DNA from 3 places in the Cytobacillus oceanisediminis genome. Region 3 is predicted to be linked to each of the others. Evidence: riboswitches for the same ligand, from Rfam matches in the RefSeq annotation. Region 3 holds a riboswitch; each other region holds the start of a gene.
What was found. Region 3 has a riboswitch for thiamine pyrophosphate ahead of IRB79_RS03885 (thiamine phosphate synthase). Riboswitches for the same ligand answer to the same signal wherever they lie in the genome.

Region 1 (6,997 bases), 2.0 Mb from region 3:
GCATAAAGGTAACAACCGTGATATCTATTCCTTTGACTTCCTCTGCCAGAAGAATCATTTGTGACAGACCTCCGGGAATACTGCCGATCAAAACTGTCGGATAGTCGATGCCCATTAATTTCGCAATGAGAAGTGCAGATATGGCGCTAAAGAGAACCATGCAAACGGTAACGAGCAAAATAAAAGGGAGCTTCTGAAGGATAAGCAGAACCGCTTCCTGTGTAAAAGAAAGGCCGATGCTGTATCCGACGATGATAATCCCGGCATCGCGAAATCCGGCAGGCCAATAAAACGGAATCCTGCTGAGCCGGCTTCCAATCATAACGGCAGTCAATGCACCAAGCAAAAAGGCGACCGGAATATGCAGCAAAGAAAATAATACTGCACCTAATACAGCAGTAAAAAAGGTGATCAATAAATTCTTATTCACAAAAAAACCTTCTTTTTATTTAGTATACCTAAAGATATTTATACCATATAAAAACAATGAATGAATTAAAAGTTTTATAAAATCATATGTTTTCATACAATTTATTAAAGAGAAGATCATTTTATAGAAGGGGGACTAACCATGCCGGAAAAATTAAGCCATTTTGTTTTCATATTATCGTTTATATGTCTCGGTTTATTTTTGCTGCTGGGTTTTTCGCCTCTGTATGATATTTATCTGAATAAAATCGGCCATCGTCCATTTTCGCTCCTCCTGCTCCTGACAGTCCTTGTCTTCCTTGTGAGTGTTTTTGTCTTAAAGAAAGTCCAAAACTGGCAGGCGGGCTTTCATGTATTATTTTCCATTATCCTCACCCTGTTTCTTTCATCCTTATTAGCGATCATCGTGTTCTTTGGGGGCCTATTTAGGTAAAAGTAAAGAGCCTGCACCATAAGCGGTACAAGCCCAGCCATTTTATTGCGTTGGCATCCAGTTTACTTTCCATATTCCTTCGCTGTTTTTACTTAGGCCGAAGCCAAACCCATCCTCTTCAGATATGGAAATATAAGCTGAAGAGTCATCGATAATGACTTCTTCTAAACGGGCGTTCTTCACTCGATGCAATAATGTCTGTTCTTCTGGGATAGATGGAGACTCGCTTATAGCATTAAGGTAATGATTCAGAGTAGGAAACGGTTTTTCGATATCCGGATCATGGTTAAACAATGCATATTGAGTATAATAATCCTCAATTTCCTCTGCAAACAAGTACAGCTGGAATACTTCTGCCGGGCTTAAACCTCTTAAGATCTCATCCGTCCCTCTTAAAGAAAATTCTTTATACACATGGTTTAAAGGCTCCCGAAGGACCAGTTCCATATTATTATTCAGGGCCAGCTGAAATGGAACAGCTTCCACTGGAGGATCTTTTGGCGTTGCCACCTCTAAGACTTCAGCCTGATGTACAGAGCCTTCCGCAGCGCGATATCCACCTATAATTAAAGAAATACTCTCTTTTTTAATTGGTTCGGTTATACCAAACACCTTTTTCAGCATCTCCTGATCCGTCTCATTAAAAGTTATTTTTATGTTCTTGCCATCCATGAGCGGCAGTAATTTTAAGGAATCATGATCAGGGAGAAAGTATACAATTTCCTCCTGAAAATCCAGAGTGCCTGTGACCTCTGCCTTCCCAGTAAAAGCTGCAGAAAGGTGCCCATATGAGTCCTTCTCGAAACTATTCAATTTCCAGTTGTTTAGCATAGCGCCATCTGCAAGGCCGGGATAAAAATCTTTATCTGAAATGGCGGTCTCCTGTCCATTTTGCTTGTTAAAGACATCTGTCTGAATTCCGGCAATCCCGCCAATCAATAGTATAAACCCAACAGCAGCAGCTGCAGAAAGAAGCTTTGGTACATAGTCTTTTTTCCTGCCTTTAATAGCAGAAGTGCCGATCCGGTTTCTGACTCTCTGTTTTTCCTCTTCTGTGAAAACAGAATCTTTCGTCCATGCAGCATTCAATACTTTCTTCACATCCTGATTCAGTTCAGCCATGCTGTTCACCTCTTTCTGAAGCAGATAGTATCTTCTTCACTTTTTCCTGTCCTCTGTACAGCCTTGTTTTAACAGTAGAAATAGGGATATGAAGGGTCTCACTTATTTCAGCCAGACTGAGATCCTGGTAATAATGGAGAAGGAAGACTTCCCGGTATTTTACTGTGAGGGATTCTATCGTTTTTAGCAATTCTTGATTTTCATCCCGTTCAAGAAATGATGCTTCAGGATCTTTTTCTCTAGCCTTTTTCAGAAAAAAAACCTTTTCATTCATGACCATATTGCGGTAATGCCAGCTTTTAAGATAGTCTTTACTTTTATTTATAGCAATTGTAAAAATCCACGTTTTAAAGGAAGATCTTTGCTGGAAACTTTCCAGCTTTTCATACACAGTAATAAAGGTATCCTGTGTTAGATCACTGGCAGCATTCCAGTCTTTCACATAGCTGTATATTAATCTCTTCAAAACGGTTCCATACTCATCCATGATCATTTCAAGAACGAGAGCTCGGTCCACTTGATCAGCAATCGACCGTTTTACATACTCATCAGTGCTCACATGACTGCCTCCTTGCTTAAATGCCAGCTGCCGATTCCGGCTGCCTTTTGTTTTGACTGACAGTTAGACGACAGATGCAAGCAAATCGCTTCAACTTTTTGGCATTTATTAAGATTATACAAAAAAAGCGCAAACCATTTAGTCTGCTCATGATTATTTATTCACTTTAATCCTGATTAAATAAATCCACATCAATGCATAGGTTAAGAACAGAAGGAGCAAAAATAATATGGAAGGCATTCATCATCACATCACTTGTTCATATTGAGTAATTCTAGCCTATACATTTAGATTGGGAATAATAATCCCTATATTGAAAAAATGATTCTGCCCAAGTGCTTTGTTTTTGATGGGAGGATTGTTTATTTATATAATGGCTATATTGTGCAAAAAAGAAGGGAGATTATTATGTCACAATCAAATATTGCTCCACAGATCAAATTAATCGCTCTTGATATGGATGGAACCTTGTTGAATTCCAGGGGGGAAATTCCTGATGAAAACCGTAAGGCCATACGAGAGGCAAAGGAAAAAGGGATTGAAGTTATTTTGAGTACTGGAAGATCCAGGCTTACTGCAGGAGACCATGCCGATTCTTTGGAATTGAACTCCTACTTGATCACAGTCAACGGCAGTGAAATATTTGGCCCTGATGGTGAATCTATCTCAAGGACTCCAGTTGATTCAAAAATAATGGAGTGGATGTGGAACCTATCCCAGTCACATAAGACCAACTTCTGGGCAACAAGCTGCGAACGGGTTTGGACGAATGAAATGCCTGAAAATATTCATGACCATGAATGGCTTAAATTTGGATTTGATATATCAGATGATGAAATCAGGGAACTCATTCATAAAGAGCTTCAAACAAAAGGGGGTCTGGAAATTACAAATTCCAGCTTAACTAATATTGAGGTAAATGCTCTGGGCATCAATAAAGCCAGAGGTATCCAGAAGGTTACAGAGCTTCTTGGCATTTCGATGGATAATGTAATGGCAATGGGTGACAGCTTGAATGATATTGCCATGATCGAGGAATCAGGCTGGGGAGTAGCAATGGGAAATGCGCAGGATATTGTGAAAGAAACAGCCAATGCTGTTACGGGAACGAATGATGAAGCTGGTGTTGCAAAGGCAATCCGAAAGTGGGCTCTTTAAAGAATAAAAACCGGCAATCATGCCGGTTTTTGGTTTATTCCGATGATTTTTTGTTATTTAGAATGGTTTCTTCCAGTGCTACTTCCACATTTCCTTTAATCGCCCTGGAAATCATACAGGATGCTTCAGCTTTTTGCGCCAGCTTTCGCGCAAGTGATTGATCCTTTTCTGTCGCGTCAGCCTTTAACAAGATAACAGGGCGATGAATAATTTTCTTATAGGTAATCACTCCTTTGGTTACATCCACAATACCGATTGATTCCATCGAAAGGTCTTCTTTCTCAAGTTTGCTCCGTTCCATCATGGCGGCCAGGGTAATAATATAACAAGTTGCCGCCGCCCCCAGCAGCATTTCATCCGGATTTGTTCCGATTCCGGGTCCTTCCATTTCTGGCGGAATGGAAACCTTTGTTTTCAGCCCGCCTGTTTCAATTTCTCCAACATCATTCCGAAGTCCTGGCCAATGTGCTTTTAAATGGAATTGGTGTTCAGCCATTCTTTGATTCCTCCAAGTTATGTATTTCTATTACACCTTAAAGAGGAACAGGCAGAATTGCAAGACTTTACAGATTTAACGTTTCAAGCTAAGATGAAAACAGCCAACTTAATAGTTTTACTGCTAGGGGTGCCCGATGCGCGGGCTGAGAAAGAAACCGGACTGTTTTTTACCCTTCGGACCTGATCTGGATCATACCAGCGTAGGAAAGTAGTAATTGCGGGGAACGATGTTCTTTCTCTTAGATTATTCAGCCAGGTCCAATTGCGGATCTGGTTTTTATTTTGTTCTCAAAAACAAATGAATTGGCTATCAATAAGGAGGATTTTCTATGAATCTTAACGAGCAGATTGTCATTATTACAGGCAGCAGCAGAGGGCTGGGCAAAGAAACAGCAAAAGCATTCGCGAGAGAAGGGGCGAGAGTTGTCATTAACTATTTCCATAGCGAGGAAAAAGCCCATGCTCTGCAGAAGGAAATTGGCGAAACAGCAATTGCCATTCGTGCTGATATTCGGGACAGGGTTCAAGTGAAATCCATGTTTCAAAAGACGAAGGAACACTTTGGAGCCCCCATTACAACCATAGTCAATAATGCACTCGTGAACTTTCAATTTGACCCTATTTCAAAAAAAGATGCAGAAACAATTAAATGGGACGATTACAAAAACCAGCTGGAAGGTGCAATCCTGGGAGCATTGAACACAGTTCAGGCAGGTCTTGAAGATATGAAAAAACAGGAGTTTGGCAGGATAATCTCGGTCGGCACCAACCTATTCCAGCATCCAGTTGTACCCTATCATGACTATACGACCAGCAAAGCTGCTTTATTAGGCTTCACCAGAAATATGGCGAATGAGCTGGGCCAATATGGAATTACTGCAAATATGGTATCGGGCGGTTTGTTAAAAACGACGGACGCCAGTGCTTCGACATCTAAGGAAGTCTTTGAAATTATCGAAAACTCGACTCCATTAAGAAAAGTCACAGATCCCGCAGAAGTGGCTGATGCGATAGTCTTCTTCGCTTCTCCATGGACAAGGGCAGTTACAGGACAAAATCTGGTTGTGGATGGCGGACTGGTTATGAATTAAAGGAGGAATTTAGATGAACATTCAGGAGATTAGCAGTCTATTGGAAAAACTAAGAGATTCAAATCCTCTGGTACATAATATCACCAATGTGGTGGTAACCAACTTTACGGCAAATGGCCTGCTGGCAATCGGGGCATCACCTGTGATGGCATATGCACATGAAGAGGCAGCTGACATGGCTAAAATAGCTGGTGCATTGGTTCTCAATATGGGAACACTGACTGAAAAAGAAGTAAAAAGTATGCTCATAGCGGGCAAATCAGCAAATCAGCATGGGGTGCCAGTCATTTTTGACCCGGTTGGTGTCGGCGCCACGGCCTATCGCACAGAAACAGCTCAAAGAATAGTAGAAGAATTAAATATTACCATCATAAGAGGCAATGCTGCAGAAATTGCCAACGCTGCAGGACAGAAATGGAGTATAAAGGGCGTAGATGCAGTTGAAGCAGCAGGAAATACTTCAGAGCTTGCTATGTCGGCAGCAAAAGAACTTGGTGCAGTCACTGTTATTACAGGAAAACAGGATATCGTTTCAGATGGAAGATCCACTTTTGCCATTAACAATGGCCATCCTCTTCTAACGAAAGTAACGGGTGCCGGATGTCTTCTTACTTCTGTAATAGGAGCTTTCGCTGCTGTTGAAAAGGATCCTGTAAAAGCGGCAGTAACTTCATTGGTTGTTTATGGCACTGCTGCAGAAATCGCTGCAGAAAAATCGGATGGCAAAGGCCCAGGCACTTTCCAAATCGAGTTTTTGAATAGCTTATATAACATTTCTGCTGCAGATGTTGAATCATATGGCTCTTTTGAAAAAACGATCGGATAGGAGGCAATATAAATGAAAGTGAACAAAGCTTTAACCATAGCGGGTTCGGATAGCGGCGGCGGCGCGGGCATTCAGGCAGACTTAAAAACATTTCAGGAACTCGGTGTTTTCGGCATGTCTGCTTTGACTGCGGTGACCGCTCAAAACACCAAGGGCGTTCAGGGAGTCTATCCAATGACAGCAGGGGCAGTTTCTGCTCAAATTCAGTCGATAGGAGAAGACCTCAGACCTGACGCTGTGAAGACAGGAATGCTTTTTAGCGCAGATATAATCGGGAGTGTTTCCAATGAAATTGTGAGATACGGATGGAAAAATGTCGTCATTGATCCAGTGATGATTGCAAAGGGAGGAGCAAGTCTTCTTCAGAATGAAGCGATATTAGCGATGAAAAAGCATCTTATACCGCTCTCTATGGTGATTACCCCGAATATTCCAGAGGCAGAGGTATTAACGGACATAAGTATTCGTTCACTGGAGGATAAAAGAGAAGCAGCAAAAAGACTGCATTACCTTGGAGCGAAAAATGTCATCATAAAAGGCGGCCATGATGAAGCAAAAGACATAGCAGCAGACCTTCTATTTGACGGAGAAAGTTTTTCGGAATTTAAGAGCAACAGAATACAAACAGCCAACACACATGGAACAGGCTGCACTTTTTCGGCTGCAATCACCGCTGGCCTCGCTGACGGTCTTACCGTGCCAGAAGCTGTTGATCGGGCAAAAAAATTCATCCAGGCAGCAATTGAATATGAATTGGGAATTGGCAGCGGTCATGGACCTACCAATCACTGGGCGTTCAATAGAAGAAAGAAGGAGACTGAAGTATATGGCTGTTAATCCGCAGGCAATGAGAAACTTATTAAAAGTATACTTCATAATGG
Region 2 (6,997 bases), 760 kb from region 3:
AGAAGCAATCTTCATAATCTCATGTTTCTTCCATAATGAATCAGGCAATCCCTCGTAAATCTTCTCTCCTTCTGAAAGGACAATCACTTTATCGGCATAGGAATGCAGGATTTCCATGTCATGAGTGATCATCACCACGGAGCTTCTGTTATGGATCTTAGTTTCCAAAAGCGCCATAAGCTCCGCAGAGGTCCTGGCATCCTGTCCAAATGTTGGTTCATCAAGGAGCAGCAAATCCTGTTCATTCACAAGCATTGATGCAACACTAAGCCGCCGCTTTTGTCCCTGACTTAAGGAAAAAGGATGCATGTCAGCGTGCTGAAGCAAGTTCACTTGATCCAAAACAGCATGAACCATTTTTTGTATTTCGGCATCTGGTATTCGCTGAATTTTTAAACTGAAGGCAATTTCACCATATACAGAATCTGCAATAAATTGGTGTTCGGGATTCTGAAAAACGTATCCTAATTTTAGTCTTAACTCTTGCTCCTTCCACTGGGAAAGGGAGCGATCATTAAAAAGAATATTGCCTTTGGATGGAGCAGATAATCCTGCCAGCAGTCTGGAAAGCGTTGTTTTTCCTGATCCATTTGAACCAGCTATTGCCACAAATTCACCTTTTTTAACAGAAAAACTAATATTTCTAAGCAAATCCTTCCCATCTTTATGAAAAGAGAGATTCTCTGCCGATAGGATGATCTGCTCTTCAAAGCCTTGATGTATAGTTTTCCTGTTATCTAATATCTGAAGTGCAGCAGAGGGATCTACAAATCCAGCAATTAATTCCCGATCAGTTAACGGAAGCTTTTGCCCACTGTAAATCCCTGCCTTTTTTCCTAATAGGCCTGCTCTTACTGCGCTTGGCAGCCATATACCCTCAAGCAGAAGTTCTTCTGCATACTTATTAAAGCAGTCTGCCGTGCTTCCATTAAATATAATTTCGCCATCCCGGTTTAGCACCACGCAGCGGTCGGTCAAATCAACCCAATCATCCAGCTTGTGCTCAATTATTAGAAGGGAAAAGGATTGCTCCTCTTTAAGCTGTTTGATGATGCGGGTAAGTTCATAGCCTGAAGCCGGGTCAAGATTTGCTGTCGGTTCATCCAAAATAAGGATATCCGGTTTTAATGACAATACACATGCAAGGGCAAGTTTTTGTTTTTGTCCCCCCGAAAGGGTGTGGATTAAGGCGTTTTTAAATGGCAGAAGATGAACAAGTTCGAGTGCTTCATCAATCTTGCTCTCAATTTCTTCAGGAGGTGTTTTCATATTCTCAAGGCCGAATGCCAGCTCCTCTTCAACTGTTGTCATGCAAAACTGGCTTTCAGGATCCTGAAACACAATGCCGATGTGCTGATTAATTTCACCGTGCCGGAATTCCTCCAGCATCTTTCCCTTGAAAGAAATGGTGCCATCCAGTTCGCCATCAACGGCTTCCGGATACAATTTATTTAAGCAGAAAGCAAGCGTGCTTTTTCCGCAGCCGCTGGGGCCCAATAATAGAACAGCTTCCCCAGGATAAAGGCAGAAATTCACATTCTTAAAAACAGGATTCTTCACATCTTCATGCCGGAAGGACAGCTGTTCTGTTATTAATAAAGGCTGGTTATGCTGTAATGCCATTTTTGGATTTTTCCCTTCTCAGCTCTTTTCCGATAGGAAAGCTGTTTAATGCCCCAGTTTTAGCAAGACTCTCACTCAGCCATTTCCCTAGCAATCCAGCAAGCAAAGCTCCGCTAATCAGTCTCACAAAAAACATGGCAGTTACATAACCCGGTGAGAGGGCAGCATAGCCGGAAATGAAATAGCCCCAAATAAAGCTTGTAACAGAAGAGCCCATGCCGGCAGCAATTAAAACCCATGTACGGTAATTGTTCCATTTTGTGGCCGCAAAAACAGCTTCTGCTCCAATCCCCTGAATCATACCTGAAAGAATCAGGCGAGGGCCTACTGCATTGCCAATCATGACTTCAATGGCTGCAGCGATGGTTTCCGATAAAAAGGCTGCACCGGGTTTTCTGATTATATACGCTGCGATGATCGAAACAATAAACCAAATGCCAAAAATCAGATCATAGCCAATTAAGCCGAACATCCCATATAGCACGTTGCCAAATTGCATGAACACCAGGTACACAACTGCAAACACAACTGCGAGAACAGACAGGACAATGACCTCACGAAGCTTCCATTTTTCGAGCATATTACATAGCCCCCTTCTTGGAAGGACTGTTCGCAGACATATTCACCGTCATGACAATATGAGTAGAATCGCTTTTTTTACAGCTTTCGAAAGCATCTTCCAGCGTTTTAAAAACAGCGTGTGCATCTCCATCTAATCTTGAAGCATAATGGACACCTTCAGTAAATGTTCCCTGATCCTTTGCGAGCTCGACTTGGTCCATAATGACGTTCATATATGCAGGAATCCCCATCGGATAAAGTGCGAACTGTACAGCGACTTCCTGGTTGATTCCTGCTGATTTTTCTTCATTCGCCCGTTCCTCATTTTCAGCAAGATAAGCATCGCCGGCAGTATCCCCAGGGCATCCATTTGAAAAAGTGCCATTAAATACTACATGGTCACCATGCTTAACAGCTTCAAGATAAATAGCTTTGACCACATCAAAAACATGAATGGACCTGCCTCTCACACAAGTGCTTACATCATCTGTTTCCATCCATACCTTGCTTGTATCCACTTCTTTTAGAGCAGATAAAATAACATCCACAAACCTGTCAGTCATTGGATAAATTGAAAACCTGCAACCTGTAATCTCACTTGTTCCGCATAAGAAATTTTCCTGCATTTTGCCATCCTCCTATTTTAAATAAAAATAAAAAACTGCATTCCCATAAGGAAATGCAGTTGAATGATATCAATACACTAGAAATGATAGCCGTTCACCTGCACTTCCCCACGCTGGTATTATCCAGATCGGGTGATAAGAGTCAGAACGGATTGTTCTTCTCAGCCATTAAAGCTCCCCTAGTGCAAAATAAGATATGCAGTTTTTATTGACTCCATCTTAATACGGAGCATACAAATTGTAAATGAATAATTTATAATTCTTTAAATCAAATGATCTATGAAAACAGATAAACGCCGTCACTAAGCAGATATGCTATGAAAATATTTTTACATTGTCCATGTCATGTTCTATTCCAATCCTTCCCTTCATAAAAGTGTAATAGGACAATTTTACACCGAGAATAGGGGGCAAATTGGATGATATACAGAATGCTTGCTTTAAATATTGACGGAACACTGCTCCAATCAAATGGAAGACTTCATAAATCAACAAAAGAAGCGATTGAATATGTGCAGCAAAAAGGAATTTATGTAACACTTGTCACATCCAGAAGTTTTCCATCTGCGAAAAAAGCGGCCAAAGCATTGAAAATCAATTCTTTGCTGGTCACACACAGGGGGGCTTATATTGCAGCTTCTCAGGAAAAGCCGATATATGTAAAAAGGATACAGGAAGATGAAACGTTTGAAATCGTGCGCCTGCTTGAAGGCTTTACCTGTCAAATCAGGCTGGTGCACGAAAAATATTCCCTTGCCAACAAAACCAAGCTAAATACCAATATGCTTGCTAAAACGGTTTTTACAACCGGGGATCCCATTTTTTACTCGCAGCAATTTGTGGATTCATTAAGTGACACCATTTTAGATGAGCCGGTCACACCGCCAAAAATCGAAGTGTATTTTGAAGATAAAGAAGACCTTGAGGATGCTAAGGCAGCCATTAGGGGCATGTTTGAAAATGTAGAAGTCATTAAGTTGAGTGATCTGCGAATGGATATCGTTCCTTCCGGAGTTTCAAAGCTAAATGGTTTGCTTTATTTATGTGAACATCTCGGAATTTCCCGAAACCAAATGGTCGTTATAGGCGACTCGGCAGATGACCTGGAAATGATTGAAGCCGCCGGTCTCGGTGTGGCTATGGGCAATGCCCCTGCAGAAGTAAAAAAAGCAGCCGACTGGCTGACCCGATCCAATGACCAGAACGGCGTAAGCTACATGGTTAAAGAACATTTCCGGAAGCAGCATCCAATCGATTTCCTGAAGAAAATGAATCTATTAAAATAAAATCAATGAAAGAGAGTTCGATTAGGTAATCGGCTCTTTTTTTGCTTTGTGAAATTGCCAAAGGAGAAAGAAAAAAGAACCATGAATAATATAAACAATCCATTAGGAATCATTCCCCTTATATTGACCTTGTTTCCCCATTTCTGTACACTAAAAGAAGTTTGTCAACATGAAAAATAGACACTTTGCAGCTGCCTTAAGAAAACAAAGACATCGGCAGATTTAATATATTTTCTAAAAAAGGTGATCGATTTGAATATTTCAATTTTAGGTATACAGGATGAACGGTTCCATCGGCCGCTCCGGCTGATCGGGAACCTCTTTTTTGAAGAATGTGCGGTGACGCTGGGTGAGAATGCTGCAGCTGATCTGACAATTAATTTTCAGCTTGAACATGGAAAACACATTAAAGCCATTGCAGAGCTTACTGATAAAGATGGCAAGAACCTTTCAGCCAATTTTGAGAAGGAATTCGTTCCGGCTGAGTCAGAAAAAGAGAATTTCAAACAAATAAAAAATGCAGTATCCCATGTATATCTGACTGTTTTGCAGGATTGGACAGGCATTATTCAAAAGTGGGGAATTCTGACTGGGGTACGTCCCACAAAATTGCTTCACCGTGCCATCCAGCATCAGACACCTCTCCATGAAGCCCATCAGCAGCTGAAGGAAGAGTATTTGATTACAGATGAAAAAATCCAGCTTATGCAGAATATCGTAGACAGGCAGCTTGCTGTCGTACCGGATCTTTATGACTTAAAAAATGAAGTCAGCATATATATTGGCATTCCATTCTGCCCGACAAAATGCGCATATTGCACTTTTCCTGCATATGCGATTAATGGCAGGCAGGGTTCTGTAAACTCATTCCTTGGCGGCCTGCATTACGAAATGCGCAAAATTGGCGAGTGGCTGAAAGAAAATGATGTAAAAATTACTACTGTCTATTATGGAGGAGGTACTCCGACAAGCATTACGGCGGAAGAGATGGATATGCTTTATGAAGAAATGTATGAATCTTTTCCAGAAGTAGAAAACATACGGGAGGTCACTGTGGAAGCCGGCCGTCCGGATACAATCACACCTGAAAAGCTTGAAGTGCTGAAAAAATGGAATATTGACCGCATCAGCATCAATCCTCAGTCCTATATTCAGGAGACCCTGAAAGCCATTGGCCGCCACCATACAGTGGAAGAAACCGTGGATAAATTCCATCTGGCTCGCAATATGGGAATGAATAACATCAATATGGATCTGATCATTGGGCTTCCTGGAGAAGGTGTGCCGGAATTTTCACATACTTTGGATGAAACTGAGAAATTAATGCCGGAATCCCTGACAGTTCATACTTTATCCTTTAAACGAGCTTCGGAAATGACGAAGAACAAGCAAAAATATAAAGTTGCCGAGCGGGAAGAAATTGAAAAAATGATGGACATGGCTGAGGATTGGACAAAAGAGCATAATTACCATCCTTATTATCTTTACCGTCAGAAAAATATTCTCGGCAATCTTGAAAATGTCGGCTATGCCCTTCCGAACCAGGAAAGCATCTATAACATCATGATAATGGAAGAACAGCAGACAATCATCGGGCTAGGATGCGGAGCTTCCAGTAAGTTCATTGATCCTCAGACAGGGAAAATCACTCATTTTGCAAACCCAAAGGATCCTAAATCGTATAATGACAGTTTTGAGCATTATGCAAACGAGAAGTTGAAAATATTAAAAGAACTTTTTAATAAACACGAATCCCTGGCCGAATAGGCGGGGATTTTTTTAGAGAAATATTTTAGAAAATTTAGAAAAATATTAAAGGATTTCCTGAAAATAAAGAGAATGAAATAGGTAATAAATCATAGAATTCTATAAATTCAAATGTAAGCGTTTTCTAAAAAGGGGGAATTGTAATGATGATGCAGACACCTTTGACTATGACGCAAATGATAAAGCGTGCAGAAAAGTATTTTCCAAGGAAGACAGTCGTTTCAAGAACAGCCGGCGGAATTCAGAGATTTACATATAAGGAGATTGCAGAACGGACCAGGAAGCTGGCAGAAAGCCTGCAAAAGCTAGGAGTGGAAAGAGGGGACAAGGTCGGGACACTTGCGTGGAACCATCATCGCCACCTGGAGGCTTATTTTGCCATTCCATGCAGCGGGGCCGTTCTCCATACGATTAATATTCGTCTGTCACCTCAGCATATTACTTATATAATTAACCATGCTGAAGATAAGGTGCTGCTGATCGATCTTGACATTGTACCACTAATTGAGAAGGTTAAGGATGAACTGAAGACGGTCAAGGCGTTCATTATTATGACTGATGAAGATGAATTGCCTGAGACTTCTCTTTCGCCGGTTTATCACTATGAAACGCTTATCAATGAAGCAAGCGGTGCATATGAATATCCTGATGATCTGGATGAAAATTCAGCAGCTGGAATGTGCTATACCTCAGCAACCACAGGCAACCCTAAAGGTGTCCTCTATTCCCACAGGGGCATTGTCCTTCACAGTATGGCGCTGGGAATGGCAGATAGTGCAGCGGTAAGCGAGAAAGATATCGCCCTTCCGGTAGTGCCGATGTTCCATGTAAATGCATGGGGGCTGCCTTTTGCTGCTGTCTGGTTTGGAACCACTCTCGTTTTACCGGGACCATATTTTACACCTAAGCTTCTTGCTGAGCTTATCCAATCAGAAAAAGTTACGATAACAGCCGGAGTCCCGACAATCTGGCTCGGACTATTAAAAGAACTTGATGAAAATAAATATGACATGAGTTCACTCCGATCGGTTCTGTGCGGAGGATCGGCGGCACCAAAAGGCATGATTAAAGCTTTCGAGCAAAAGCACAAAATTCCATTCATGCATGCTTACGGAATGACCGAAACAAGCCCTC
Region 3 (6,997 bases):
GGTGAAAATCATGGCAAAGAATAAGAAAAGTCAATCAGATCATAAGAATAATGCACTTCCAAAAGATACAGAATATGCGGATGACAGAGAAAATGGTCTTGAAAGAATCGCTTTAAAAGCCCAAAGAGATAACACCAAGTAAGCCATATGGGACAGTTAAACTGTCCCTATTTATCCCTGTCATTACGGCCAAAATGCATGTGGTATACTTTTCGTGTTTTAGTTTCAGCTTCTATATTGCTGCTAAATCGTTCTTTAACCTCCTCCATCAGCAGACTCTCCAGCTTTTCAAGCCTTTTTGGTCCGAATCCGGTCAATTTTTCAGAGATTATCACCTTAAACTCTTCATATTGCTTATACATTCGAATGCTTCCATGCCCAGTTCTTTTTTTTTTTCCTATTGTAAAATCAAATTCATATTTCTGCTCAATAAAGGAAGAAACTTCAGGAAGCCCCAAGTTCTCATATAATGACGGAAATTGATGATGGACAGGAGGATCAGTGAACCTTATGGAATCTATGTTCATAATCCCTCTCCTCTCAATGTTTACAGTAATTATCTCCAATTATGAATAAATTCAAGCGAACCATCCTATACTGAAATTGTTTTTGCCGCCATGGACTGATAAAATCCTTATTATAAGATTGGAATCAAAGAAGATCTTAATTTGATCAATAAAATTGGAAAAATCACAGTATACGTTAAGGACCAGGAACAGGCAAAAGATTTCTGGCTGAATAAAATGGGGTTTGTTCTAAAGTTCGAACAACCTATGGACCAAATGCTGCCTGGATTGAAGTTGCTCCAAGCAATGATGAATTTACAACTTTAGTTCTTTATTCAAAGGCAGCCATGGAACAGCAAAACCCATCTGCAGTTGCCCACCCATCCATCCTTTTCAGCACATCTGATATTGAAGCTGCCTATGAACAAATGAAACAAAATGGCGTGGAAGTTGAGGATATGGTAAAGATGCCTTTTGGAACTATGTTTACGTTTAAAGACCAGGATGGAAATAACTATTTATTGAGAGAGGATAAGTAATTCCCAAAAGACCTGTCCTTCAAATGCTGAGTGGACAGGTCTTTTTTCTCTTCCTTCAAATGCTTTCTTCTTCAGCAATGCCTTCAAAATTTTCACCATTTTTTTCAATCATATTAAAATAATTTGATGCTATATGTACTTTGTCTTAATCGAAATTCCCATTTTTCCTAAAATAAGTCTGTCACTCTTAGAGCGACAGGCTTAGCTCATTATCCCAGGAAGCGATGATACAGGTTCTTCGCCTGTAGAATGTCACTTACCCCGTGAACCAGCACTCTTCCATCCTTAAATACAACCACTCTGGCCTGATCGATCGAAAATGAGAGCAAATAAGGGTTGCTCTCTACATTGATTCCTTGAGAGACCAGGGATTTTTCCAGATAAGCAACATCCATATCCTGAAGGGCTGAAGGCCTGATTTGAACGGTATCCCTCCCGCAAAGCAGCGCTGTTTTTGTCTGATTTCTGTAGTCCAGGAAGGGATAAACTGGATTAGTCCCGCACGATAAGCACTGCGGATTTTTTAAGGAAGAAACATTAACAGAACTAAAATGATTTTTCCATAAATCAAAGGAAACAAGCGTCCCGCGTAAGGATTCCAAGTCTTCTGCCAATATTTTTAAGGCCTCAGCAGACTGGTGAGCCGCAACCATTTGAATAGCCGGCTGAATAACACCAGCCGTATCGCAGGTAATTCCCCCCAATGGCAATTTGTCCATCAGGCAATTCAGGCACGGTGACACCCCTGGCAAGATGGTATAGCTTAAACCATAGCTCCCCACACAACCTCCATATATCCAGGGAATCCGGTGCTTTTGAGATATATCATTGATCAGAAAGCGAATGTCAAAATTATCTGTTGAGTCAATGATTAAATCAACACCCTCAATCAGCTCTTCAATTTCCTGTACTCCTACATCCATAATACGGGCGATAACTTGCACCTCTGAATTGATGGCTTTTAGGCGGTTAGCCGCTGCTATCGCTTTTGGCGATTTTCGGACAGCATCTTCTTCACAATAAAGCTGCTGGCGCTGCAGGTTGCTCCAATCCACATAATCCCGATCGGCAATGGTTAATTTGCCGACGCCTGCCCTTGTGAGGGTTTCTGCATTTGCAGCCCCTAATGCACCAGCCCCTACAATTAAAGCGTGTTTTTCCCTCAGCTTTTTCTGTCCTTCTTTACCAATTGGAGGAAATAACATCTGGCGGGAGTACCGTTCATTCAACTAAAAACCATTCCTTCCGCCGGGCTGCTTGCTGATGCATAACGTTTTTTCGGCATCCGGCCTGCTTCATAACCCAGCCTCCCTGCTTCAATGGCGAGTTTCATTGCTTTTGCCATTTTAACAGGATCATCGGCAGAGGAGACAGCCGTATTTAATAACACTCCATCTGCTCCCAGCTCCATTGCCAATGCCGCATCTGCCGGGCTCCCAATTCCAGCATCCACAATAATCGGCACAGTAGCCTGCTCTGTAATAAATTGAAGGTTAATAGGATTAATGATTCCCTGCCCTGAACCAATTGGCGAAGCACATGGCATGACCGCATGGCAGCCTAGTTCTTCAAGTTTTCGAGCAAGCACGACATCATCAGAAGTATAGGGCAGAACAATAAATCCCTCGTCTAATAGGATTTCCGCTGCTTTTTTTGTTTCTATTGGATCGGGAAGAAGCGTTTTGCTGCATCCAATAACCTCAACCTTAATCATGTCGCAGAGCCCGGAAGCTTTGGATAGCCTCGCTATTCGGACAGCCTCCTCAGCTGTACTTGCTCCTGCCGTATTAGGGAGTAATTTATATTTCTTTAAGTCCAGCTTTTCCAAAAAGTTGGGCTGGTTCGCTTCAAAAATGTTCATACGGCGTACAGCAAACGTAAGCACCTCTGTTTCCGAAGCTTCAACAGCTTCCCTTTGCACATCAAAGTTTGGATATTTTCCTGTTCCGAGCAGCAGCCGTGAGTTAAATTCATATGGTCCAATTTTCAACAAATCATCCGCCTCCTACAAAGTGTACAATTTCGATTCGATCCCCATCTGACAGAATGGTTTCAGCATGCGTGGATTTATCCAAAATATGCTGGTTCAGTTCGACAATGACTACCTTTTGCTCCAAATTAAAGTGCTCGAGCAGACGTGAAACAGAATTAACTGTTTCCGGCAGCACCATAGCATCACCGTTAATGACAACATTCATAAAAGCACCCCTTTTGACGAATGGACTATGCATTCAAGGCGGGACAGCTGAAAAGGATTTGGCTGCTCCGTTTTTCCTTCGAGGATGTCTGCCATCAGTTCACCTGTTGCCGGGGCAAGGAGGATCCCATTTCGAAAATGGCCAGCGGCAATATATAGCCCTCTATAAGCAGGATGTTCGCCTAAAAAAGGCTGGCCATCAGCCGATTGCGGACGAATTCCTGTCCAGGCACGTTCCCATTCTGCATTCGCGATATCCGGAACCAGGTTTTGAGCCTTTTCCATCAGCAAGGATATCCCCTCAAAGGTCACCTTCTCATCAAATGAATTTACCTTAACCGTCGCTCCAACTACCAACCTCCCAGATTGCTTTGGAACGATATAGCATCCGTGTGAAAAGATTGTCCCCTGTACAAGCGGTTTTTCAATCTTGACCGAGAAGCACTCGCCTTTAACCGGAATAATGGGCAGCGCAAGGCCCGTTCTTTCAAGAATCTCCCTGCTCCAGGCCCCGGAAGCAATAATAACAGAATCTGCCAGAAATTCTCCCTGGCTGGTTCTGACCCCATAAACCTTTTCATCTTTTAAAATAAAATCTGATACATGCATATACTCATATATTTCTGCACCGAGGGCTATTGAAGCTTTTGCAAATGCAAGGGACAATTCATATGCCTGTACCTGTCCGTCATTCGGTATATACATGGCACCCCTCAATTTGTTTGATACGAACGGTTCACGTTTGATCAGGTCATCAATCGAAAACCATTCGGCCTGCTCATCCGCTTTTTGCTGGCTTTCAATCAATCTTTTTAATACCTGCTCCTCTTCTTTATTAGCCGCCACTTTATATACACCCTTATTTTGATAGCCAATATGCACTTGTGATAAGTCTTCCAGTTCAGGAATCAGGCTCCGGTACATGGAGCGGCTTTTGCATGCCAACTGAAATAGCGGGCCGTCTTCTGTCAGTTCCGTTTGGGCTCCTAAAATTCCAGCTGCTGCTCCGGAAGCCTTGCCGGCAATTTTCCCCTTATCCAAAACGGCCACTTTATACCCTCTTTTAGCCAGTTGAAATGCAATTGAGCTTCCGTTAATGCCACCTCCAACTATAACGGCGTCAAACATTTTCCTCACTATTTCCCCTCCTCATTTAATTTTTTTGAAAAGAGCTTTGCTGCCTCTACAGGGTCCTTTGCCTGCAAAATCCCTGACATTACAGCAATGCCATCTGCCCCCGCCTCCAAAACCTCAGGGACTTTCTCTGGTTTAATGCCTCCAATTGCCAATACCGGAATATCTACTGCCTTTTTAAGAGCCTCCAGTGACCCAGTACCCCTTGGCGGGACTCCCTTCTTGGAATCGGTTTTAAATATGTGCCCAAACAGGATATAATCAGCCCCCTGTTTTACAGCCTCTTCTGCTTCTTCAGGAGAATGTACGGAACATCCGATAGGCATTTCTAGAAAATGCGTTTTGACAACATGGACTGGAAGGCTGTGAAAAGCAAGATGTACACCCGTTTTACATGTCCATGCAACATCCACCCGATCATTTATAACAATTTTATGAATGGGGATTCCCTTATTACGAAGCAGCTTAACTCCTTCATATAGCTCCTTAGAGGTTCGATGTTTTTCCCTCAAGTGGAACTTGTCTGCAAAGGGTTCCACTTCACCTGCTATTTCAGCGAAGGCCTCTAGAGAAAGCTTTCCATCTGATATAACATGCAGCTGTTTTCTCATAGCGACTGCTCCCCTGCTATTTTTAGATTTTCTGCAAATAAAAAACCACCTTCTAAATAGAAAGCGGCGGTATGGGGCCCCAATAAATACAGCCCCGATACTCCACTTCCCTACGCTGGTATTCATGCCAGATCAGGTTCCAAGGGTCTTAAGCTTTTGCTTTAATCTCAGCCTGCAAACAGGCACCCCCAGCGGATATAATTTCTATAAACTATAAAAAGACTACTGATAAATGCTTCCCCCAGCCTTTTTAAATTCCTCAGCTTTTTCTTCCAGACCTTTCTGTATCGCTTCACCCGTGCCAAGCTTATGCTCTTTTGCATAATTCCGGATATCCTGAGAAATTCTCATGCTGCAAAACTTTGGCCCGCACATGGAACAGAAATGAGCTGTTTTAGCACCTTCAGCCGGCAGTGTTTCATCATGGTATTCCAAAGCGCGCTCAGGATCCAATGAGAGATTGAATTGATCTCTCCAACGGAATTCAAAACGGGCTTTTGACAGGGCATCATCCCTTTTTTGCGCTCCAGGATGTCCCTTTGCCAGATCTGCAGCATGGGCTGCAATTTTATACGTGATGACACCCTCGCGCACATCGTCCCTATTTGGCAAACCCAAATGTTCCTTAGGGGTAACATAACAAAGCATTGCCGTACCATACCAGCCTATCATGGCAGCCCCGATGGCAGAGGTAATATGGTCATATCCCGGGGCTATATCAGTCGTAAGTGGTCCAAGTGTGTAGAATGGCGCTTCTTTGCAGATCTCCAATTGTTTATCCATGTTCTCTTTGATTAAATGCATTGGAACATGGCCAGGTCCCTCGACCATTACCTGTACATCATGTTCCCAAGCAATTTTAGTCAACTCCCCAAGTGTTTCGAGCTCTGCAAATTGAGCCTCGTCATTTGCATCTGCAATCGATCCCGGCCGCAGTCCATCCCCCAGGGAGAAGGCCACATCATAAGCTTTCATGATCTCGCAGATTTCTTCAAAGTGTGTATATAAAAAGTTCTCTTTATGATGATGCAGGCACCATTGGGCCATAATGGATCCGCCTCTCGACACAATTCCGGTCAAGCGTTTTGCTGACAGCGGAACATACCTCAAAAGGACACCTGCATGAATTGTAAAATAGTCAACCCCCTGCTCTGCTTGTTCGATTAAGGTATCCCTGTATACTTCCCAAGTAAGATCCTCAGCAATGCCATTAACCTTTTCAAGTGCCTGATAAATGGGAACAGTACCGACCGGAACGGCGGAGTTTCTGATAATCCATTCACGTGTAGTATGAATATTTTTGCCTGTAGACAGATCCATAATTGTATCTGCTCCCCATCGGGTAGCCCAGGTCATTTTCTCTACCTCTTCTTCAATAGAGGATGAAACAGCCGAGTTTCCAATGTTCGCATTAATTTTCACGTGAAAATTCCTTCCGATAATCATTGGCTCTGTCTCAGGATGATTGATATTGGAAGGAATAATCGCCCGCCCTCTTGCTACTTCAGACCGCACAAATTCCGGTTCCATATTTTCCCGAATGGCTATAAACTCCATCTCCGGAGTAATAATTCCTTTTTTGGCATAGTGAAGCTGGGTAACATTCTTCCCTTTTTTCGCTCTCAATGGCTTGCGGTTTAAGCCAGGAAAGACCTTATGATTAGCACGCGGATCATTTTCGTCCCGAAACCCATTATCCTCGGGCTTCACTCTTCGGCCTTCGTACTCTTCAACATCCGCGCGTTCATGAATCCACTTTCTTCTTAATGCAGGAAGCCCTTTTTTTAGATCTGCCGTATATTGAGGATCCGTATAAGGTCCGCTCGTATCATATACGCGAACCGGCTCATTGATTTCTTCTCCAAAATTTCCGGTAGTGGGACTTAATTCTATCTCACGCATCGGAACCTTTATATCAGTCCTGGATCCCTCCACATATACTTTTTTGCTGCCAGTAAAGCTCGACATAATGGAAATGCTCTTCTGATTTAATGAACTTGCAGTCATTGA

Region 1: it holds a riboswitch for thiamine pyrophosphate, as region 3 does, so the genes downstream of both, IRB79_RS14100 (3-oxoacyl-ACP reductase) here and IRB79_RS03885 (thiamine phosphate synthase) in region 3, are expected to answer to the same signal.
Region 2: it holds a riboswitch for thiamine pyrophosphate, as region 3 does, so the genes downstream of both, IRB79_RS07880 (YkoF family thiamine/hydroxymethylpyrimidine-binding protein) here and IRB79_RS03885 (thiamine phosphate synthase) in region 3, are expected to answer to the same signal.

The regions. Positions count from the first base shown of each region.
Region 1 covers NZ_CP065511.1:2,778,391-2,785,387, reverse strand. The annotation lists gene IRB79_RS14130 (AbrB family transcriptional regulator) at 1-430, opposite strand, end outside; gene IRB79_RS14125 (hypothetical protein) at 572-862, shown strand; gene IRB79_RS14120 (hypothetical protein) at 905-1,984, opposite strand; gene IRB79_RS14115 (sigma-70 family RNA polymerase sigma factor) at 1,977-2,543, opposite strand; gene IRB79_RS14110 (Cof-type HAD-IIB family hydrolase) at 2,952-3,701, shown strand; gene IRB79_RS14105 (OsmC family protein) at 3,736-4,197, opposite strand; TPP riboswitch at 4,313-4,423, shown strand; gene IRB79_RS14100 (3-oxoacyl-ACP reductase) at 4,529-5,290, shown strand; gene thiM (hydroxyethylthiazole kinase) at 5,304-6,116, shown strand; gene thiD (bifunctional hydroxymethylpyrimidine kinase/phosphomethylpyrimidine kinase) at 6,129-6,953, shown strand; gene thiE (thiamine phosphate synthase) at 6,943-6,997, shown strand, end outside.
Region 2 covers NZ_CP065511.1:1,507,766-1,514,762, forward strand. The annotation lists gene IRB79_RS07870 (ABC transporter ATP-binding protein) at 1-1,623, opposite strand, end outside; gene IRB79_RS07875 (ECF transporter S component) at 1,607-2,203, opposite strand; gene IRB79_RS07880 (YkoF family thiamine/hydroxymethylpyrimidine-binding protein) at 2,205-2,810, opposite strand; TPP riboswitch at 2,899-3,001, opposite strand; gene IRB79_RS07885 (Cof-type HAD-IIB family hydrolase) at 3,230-4,096, shown strand; gene IRB79_RS07890 (coproporphyrinogen III oxidase) at 4,349-5,863, shown strand; gene IRB79_RS07895 (long-chain fatty acid--CoA ligase) at 6,010-6,997, shown strand, end outside.
Region 3 covers NZ_CP065511.1:748,558-755,554, reverse strand. The annotation lists gene IRB79_RS28005 (hypothetical protein) at 11-142, shown strand; gene IRB79_RS03915 (hypothetical protein) at 168-527, opposite strand; gene IRB79_RS28135 (VOC family protein) at 669-833, shown strand; gene IRB79_RS03910 (VOC family protein) at 854-1,045, shown strand; gene IRB79_RS03905 (MoeB/ThiF family adenylyltransferase) at 1,255-2,274, opposite strand; gene IRB79_RS03900 (thiazole synthase) at 2,271-3,038, opposite strand; gene thiS (sulfur carrier protein ThiS) at 3,040-3,243, opposite strand; gene thiO (glycine oxidase ThiO) at 3,240-4,379, opposite strand; gene IRB79_RS03885 (thiamine phosphate synthase) at 4,379-4,987, opposite strand; TPP riboswitch at 5,078-5,187, opposite strand; gene thiC (phosphomethylpyrimidine synthase ThiC) at 5,210-6,994, opposite strand.